Regions from separate parts of the Escherichia marmotae genome, predicted to be linked through region 3. Evidence: predicted binding sites of a transcription regulator. Region 3 holds the regulator's gene; each other region holds the start of a gene.
The links. The regulator PurR, encoded in region 3, represses purine synthesis genes. The targets are predictions, from matches to a motif close to CANGCAAACGTTTGCNTG.

Region 1 (2,276 bases), 1.8 Mb from region 3:
ACTCATGCCTTTCACTGATATCCCTCCCTGTTTATCATTAATTTCTAATTATCGGCGTTTTTGGCTGGCGGCGTAGCGATGCGCTGGTTACTCTGAAAACGGTCTATGCAAATTAACAAAAGAGAATAGCTATGCATGATGCAAACATCCGCGTTGCCATCGCGGGAGCCGGTGGGCGTATGGGCCGCCAGTTGATTCAGGCGGCGCTGGCGTTAGAGGGCGTGCAGCTTGGCGCGGCGCTGGAGCGTGAAGGATCTTCTTTACTGGGCAGTGACGCCGGTGAACTGGCTGGAGCCGGAAAAACCGGCGTTACCGTACAAAGCAGCCTGGATGCGGTAAAAGATGATTTTGATGTGTTTATTGATTTTACCCGTCCGGAAGGCACGCTGAACCATCTGGCATTTTGTCGCCAGCATGGCAAAGGGATGGTGATTGGCACGACGGGTTTTGATGACGCAGGCAAGCAGGCGATTCGTGATGCCGCCGGGGATATTGCGATTGTCTTTGCCGCCAACTTTAGTGTCGGCGTTAATGTGATGCTTAAGCTGCTGGAGAAAGCCGCTCAGGTAATGGGTGACTACACGGATATCGAGATTATTGAAGCACATCACAGGCATAAAGTGGATGCGCCGTCGGGCACTGCGCTGGCGATGGGAGAGGCGATTGCCCATGCACTGAACAAAGATCTGAAAGATTGCGCAGTTTACAGCCGTGAAGGTCATACCGGTGAACGAGTGCCAGGCACCATTGGTTTTGCCACCGTCCGTGCCGGCGACATCGTTGGCGAACATACCGCCATGTTTGCCGATATTGGCGAACGTCTGGAGATTACGCATAAGGCTTCCAGCCGCATGACCTTTGCTAACGGCGCGGTAAGATCGGCTTTGTGGCTGAATGGCAAAGAAAGTGGGCTTTTTGACATGCGAGATGTGCTTAATCTCAATGCGTTATAACAACAAAACATTAGAGTTGATGCAAAAATAACACATCTAACTTTATAATTATAAAGGGCTTTAAATTTTAGCCCTTTTGTTTTGATTGTTCTTATTGTTAATTTGTGTGAGTTGCTAAAAATATCATGTTTTGTTGATGATTTTTGTTGTTTTAATGTAAATTTTGACCGTTTGGTCCGCTTTTTATCTGACGAAATTGGTTTTATACATTCTTCTCTCTGCGCAAGCGTTTTCCAGACTATGTTAGATGATATTTTTGCCGCTTAATGCCATCAAAATATGTGTGATGCATAAAATCATATAATAAATACCGCGATTGAGTTGACTTTTAGCTTCCATATCTCCAGAATGCCGCCGTTTGCCAGAAATTCGTCGGTAAGCAGATTTGCATTGATTCATGTCATCATTGTTAATTAATATGCAAATAAAGTGAGTGAATATTCTCTGGAGGGTGTTTTGATTAAGTCAGCGCTATTGGTTCTGGAAGACGGAACCCAGTTTCACGGTCGGGCCATAGGGGCAACAGGTTCGGCGGTTGGGGAAGTCGTTTTCAATACTTCAATGACCGGTTATCAAGAAATCCTCACTGATCCTTCCTATTCTCGCCAAATCGTTACTCTTACTTATCCCCATATTGGTAATGTCGGCACTAATGACGCCGATGAAGAATCCTCCCAGGTACATGCACAAGGTCTGGTGATTCGCGATCTGCCGCTGATTGCCAGCAACTTTCGTAATACCGAAGACCTCTCTTCTTACCTGAAACGCCATAACATTGTGGCGATTGCCGATATCGATACCCGTAAGTTGACGCGTTTACTGCGTGAGAAAGGCGCACAGAATGGTTGCATCATCGCGGGCGATAACCCGGATGCGGCGCTGGCGTTAGAAAAAGCCCGCGCGTTCCCTGGGCTGAACGGCATGGATCTGGCAAAAGAAGTGACTACTGCTGAAGCCTATAGCTGGACACAAGGGAGCTGGACGCTGGCTGGCGGCCTGCCGGAAGCGAAAAAAGAAGACGAGCTGCCGTTCCATGTGGTGGCCTACGATTTCGGTGCTAAGCGCAACATCCTGCGGATGCTGGTGGACAGAGGCTGCCGCCTGACTATCGTTCCGGCGCAAACGTCTGCTGAAGACGTGCTGAAAATGAATCCGGACGGCATCTTCCTCTCGAACGGTCCTGGCGACCCGGCTCCATGCGATTACGCGATTACCGCCATCCAGAAATTCCTCGAAACTGACATCCCGGTATTTGGCATCTGCCTCGGTCATCAGTTGCTGGCGCTGGCCAGTGGCGCGAAGACGGTCAAAATGAAATTTGGT
Region 2 (2,276 bases), 2.2 Mb from region 3:
TTTTGTTACGCTGATTCTGATTGCCTTCTTGTGTGTTGATATCCCACTGTTTACCGCTAACCTCGATAAACTGCTCTCCGGTGGCTGGTTGCCATTGAGCCTCGGTACGGTGATGTTTATCGTGATGACCACCTGGAAGAGTGAGCGTTTCCGCCTGCTGCGGCGGATGCATGAACATGGTAACTCTCTGGAGGCGATGATTGCTTCGCTGGAGAAATCACCGCCTGTTCGTGTGCCCGGAACTGCGGTGTATATGTCGCGCGCAATCAATGTCATTCCCTTTGCTCTAATGCATAACCTCAAACATAACAAGGTATTGCACGAGCGGGTTATTCTGTTAACTCTGCGTACTGAAGACGCGCCATATGTCCATAACGTCCGTCGGGTACAGATTGAACAACTGTCGCCTACTTTCTGGCGCGTGGTGGCAAGTTACGGCTGGCGGGAAACGCCAAACGTAGAAGAAGTTTTCCACCGCTGTGGTCTGGAAGGGTTAAGTTGTCGAATGATGGAAACGTCCTTCTTTATGTCACATGAATCACTGATCCTCGGCAAACGTCCGTGGTACTTACGTTTGCGCGGCAAGCTGTATTTGCTGTTGCAACGTAATGCGTTGCGCGCTCCGGATCAGTTTGAAATCCCACCAAACCGGGTTATCGAGTTGGGTACACAGGTCGAGATCTAACCCCAGACGCCTCCTTTCTCCATAAGGGGGCGTTTTTATTTTCATTGTTTGCTCTCGATATAAAACGTTTCGATGTTGATCACATTTCTGCAACGTCGCGATGGTTTTCCTTAATTAGACGGGATTAAACTGCGGGTCAGCGAAACGTTTCGCTGATGGAGAAAAAAATGAAAAAAGGCGCCGTTCTTAATTCAGGTATTTCGTCGGTGATCTCCCGCCTGGGGCATACCGATACGCTGGTGGTGTGTGATGCTGGTTTACCTATCCCCAAAAGTACAACGCGTATCGATATGGCATTAACCCAGGGCGTACCTTCTTTTATGCAGGTGCTGGGCGTCGTCACAAGTGAAATGCAGGTCGAGGCTGCCATTATCGCGGAAGAGATCAAACAACATAATCCGCAACTCCACGAAACGTTGCTCTCACATCTTGAGACGCTGCAAAAACACCAGGAAAATTTCATTGAAATTCGTTACATCACGCATGAACAATTCAAACAACAAACCGCAAACAGTCAGGCGGTAATTCGCAGCGGGGAGTGTTCCCCGTATGCGAATATCATTCTCTGTGCTGGCGTGACGTTCTGAGGCCGCCATGGAAGCATTACTACAGCTTAAAGGTATCGATAAAGCCTTCCCGGGCGTAAAAGCGCTTTCGGGAGCCGCGCTAAATGTCTATCCGGGTCGCGTGATGGCGCTGGTAGGTGAAAATGGCGCGGGTAAATCCACCATGATGAAAGTGCTTACCGGTATCTATACCCGTGATGCCGGTACGCTTTTATGGCTGGGCAAAGAAACGACGTTTACCGGGCCGAAATCTTCTCAGGAAGCTGGAATTGGCATTATCCACCAGGAACTGAATCTGATCCCGCAACTGACCATTGCGGAAAATATTTTCCTCGGCCGAGAGTTTGTGAATCGTTTTGGCAAAATTGACTGGAAAACCATGTATGCCGAAGCGGATAAATTGCTGGCTAAACTTAATCTGCGGTTTAAAAGCGACAAGCTGGTGGGCGATCTTTCCATCGGTGACCAGCAGATGGTTGAAATCGCGAAGGTATTAAGCTTTGAGTCGAAAGTTATCATTATGGATGAACCGACCGATGCGCTGACCGATACCGAAACCGAATCCCTGTTCCGCGTCATTCGCGAGCTGAAATTGCAAGGGCGCGGCGTTGTCTATATTTCCCACCGTATGAAAGAAATCTTCGAGATTTGTGATGACGTTACGGTTTTTCGTGACGGGCAATTTATTGCCGAGCGTGAAGTGGCATCACTAACCGAAGATTCGCTGATTGAGATGATGGTGGGCCGCAAACTGGAAGAACAATATCCACACCTGGAAAAAGCGCCGGGAGATATCCGTCTGAAAGTTGATAATCTCTGCGGACCTGGCGTTAACGATGTCTCTTTTACCCTACGTAAAGGTGAAATTCTCGGCGTCTCTGGTTTGATGGGCGCCGGCCGCACCGAACTGATGAAAGTGCTCTACGGCGCACTGCCGCGCACCAGCGGTTACGTCACTCTGGATGGGCATGAAGTTGTTACCCGTTCACCGCAGGATGGCCTGGCAAATGGCATTGTGTATATCT
Region 3 (2,276 bases):
GGCGTTACGCCTTCCGTGATATGGGAATGTTGAGCTGGAGTTGTGTTGTTGCCCGCCACCATCCGCTTGCGTCGATGAATGGGCCGTTCAGCGATGATACGTTGCGCAACTGGCCGTCACTGGTGCGCGAAGACACGTCACGGACGCTGCCCAAACGTATTACCTGGCTGCTCGATAACCAAAAGCGCCTGGTTGTCCCGGACTGGGAATCATCGGCAACCTGTATCTCGGCCGGGTTATGCATTGGCATGGTGCCGACCCATTTCGCTAAACCGTGGCTGAACGAGGGGAAGTGGGTAGCATTAGAACTGGAAAATCCATTCCCTGATTCGGCATGTTGTCTGACCTGGCAGCAGAATGATATGTCGCCTGCGTTAACCTGGCTGCTGGAGTATCTCGGTGATAGCGAGACGCTGAATAAGGAATGGCTGCGGGAGCCGGAAGAGACTCCCGCAACGGATGATTAACGACGATAGTCGCGGAACGGACCGTCAGCCACGGAGCGGCGTTCAATAAGCCGCGGATGAACTTCAATTGACTGCGGTTCTTCGCGTTTGTTGACGATACGATCCAACAGCATGTTGAACGCCGTTTCGCCCAGCGAATCTTTTGGCTGATGGATAGTCGTCAGCGCCGGAGTAAAATAACGGGCGTTGCGCACGTTATCATAACCGATCAGCGAAATATCTTGCGGTACGCGCAGACCCATTTCATCAGCGGCGCAAAGTGCGCCCATAGCCATGATATCGCCGCCACAGAAGACAGCAGTAGGGCGGTGCGGTTGCGACAGGATTTGCTGCATGGCGCGATAACCCGATTCAGGCTCAAAGTCACCCTGCACAATCCAGTTTTCCGGCACCTTGATCATGGCTTCTTCCATCGCTTTCATAAAACCCGCCAGACGGCCAGCGCCGGTGTTGCGCTCCAGCGGACCAGGAATAACGCCAATTTCGCGATGACCGCGTTCAATCAGATAGCGCCCGGCCATGTAGCCGCCTTCAAAAGCGTTATCGATAACTGCATCGGTAAAGTCCGCTTTTGCTTCGCCCCAGTCCATCACCACCATCGGGATATGGCGATACTCTTCCAGCATCGCCAGCAATGGTTCCGGATACTCAGAACACATGACCAGCAGGCCATCGACGCGTTTTTGCGCCATCATCGACAGATAGGCCCGCTGTTTCTCAAGATTGTTCCACGCATTGCCCAGAATCAGTGTGTAGCCTTTCTGGAAGCAATTTTTTTCTACCGCTTCAATGATCTCGGCAAAATAGGCCGCTTCGCTGCTGGTCGCCAGCAAACCGATAGACTTGGTGTGGTTAACCTTCAGGCTACGCGCCACCGCGCTAGGAGAGTAGTGTAATTCTTTAATCGCTGCCCACACAGCGTTACGAGTCTCTTCCGCGACAAAACGCGTTTTGTTTATAACGTGTGACACAGTTGTAGTGGAAACGTTTGCTCGTTTCGCTACATCTTTTATTGTTGCCATTCCATTTCACTCCAGACCCTAACTTCAGCTCCTGCAAAATCGCAAGGTAAACGTTTGCCTTTACACACCTTACGCACAACGAAAGTGTTGCGGTACGCCGGAAAAATGACACGGAGCGTCAGGAAGGGGTCAATGGCCAGTACGCAAATAGTGTAAGCGTGGAATTTTGGCCGATCTTGATGAAAAGGGGAAGTAGTAAAAACACTTATCATTATAAATGCCGGGAGATTTTTTCATCACACTGTGTAAAAATGAGTAATATCATTTTTTGTGTGGTAATAAAAAAGGAGAAAACTTGATGAGCATCGACCTTAAATTTTCATTGGTAACAACCATTATCGTTCTTGGTTTGATCGTGGCAGTGGGTTTGACTGCCGCGCTGCACTGATTTCCCCTCGAGGGAGCGCGTTCTCCCTCGCATCTCTCTCCTCTTTGTTAGCAAAATGGCAAAAGTGTTTTCTCTTTTTGTTATTTTCATTCTTTTGTGATTGATGTCATGCTTTCGCCACTTTGATGAACATCGCGTGATGACGCGAAGAGGTGGAGATTAGGCATGAAAATTAACTATCCGTTGCTGGCGCTGGCGATTGGCGCGTTTGGTATCGGGACAACGGAGTTCTCGCCAATGGGCCTGTTGCCCGTCATTGCGCGCGGTGTGGATGTCTCGATCCCTGCTGCCGGAATGTTAATCAGTGCCTATGCGGTTGGTGTGATGGTTGGCGCGCCGCTGATGACATTATTACTTTCTCATCGTGCCCGCCGCAGCGCGCTGATTTTCCTGATGGCG

Region 1: carA (glutamine-hydrolyzing carbamoyl-phosphate synthase small subunit) is a predicted target of PurR. The motif match lies at 1,173-1,190, and genes of this name have one in related genera.
Region 2: rbsD (D-ribose pyranase) is a predicted target of PurR. The motif match lies at 823-840, and genes of this name have one in related genera.

What each region holds. Positions count from the first base shown of each region.
Region 1 is NZ_CP025979.1:2,493,180-2,495,455, reverse strand. It holds gene dapB (4-hydroxy-tetrahydrodipicolinate reductase) at 132-953, shown strand; gene carA (glutamine-hydrolyzing carbamoyl-phosphate synthase small subunit) at 1,410-2,276, shown strand, end outside.
Region 2 is NZ_CP025979.1:3,255,366-3,257,641, reverse strand. It holds gene kup (low affinity potassium transporter Kup) at 1-685, shown strand, start outside; gene rbsD (D-ribose pyranase) at 853-1,272, shown strand; gene rbsA (ribose ABC transporter ATP-binding protein RbsA) at 1,280-2,276, shown strand, end outside.
Region 3 is NZ_CP025979.1:734,239-736,514, forward strand. It holds gene punR (DNA-binding transcriptional activator PunR) at 1-467, shown strand, start outside; gene purR (HTH-type transcriptional repressor PurR) at 464-1,489, opposite strand; gene cydH (cytochrome bd-I accessory subunit CydH) at 1,788-1,877, shown strand; gene C1192_RS03960 (MFS transporter) at 2,043-2,276, shown strand, end outside.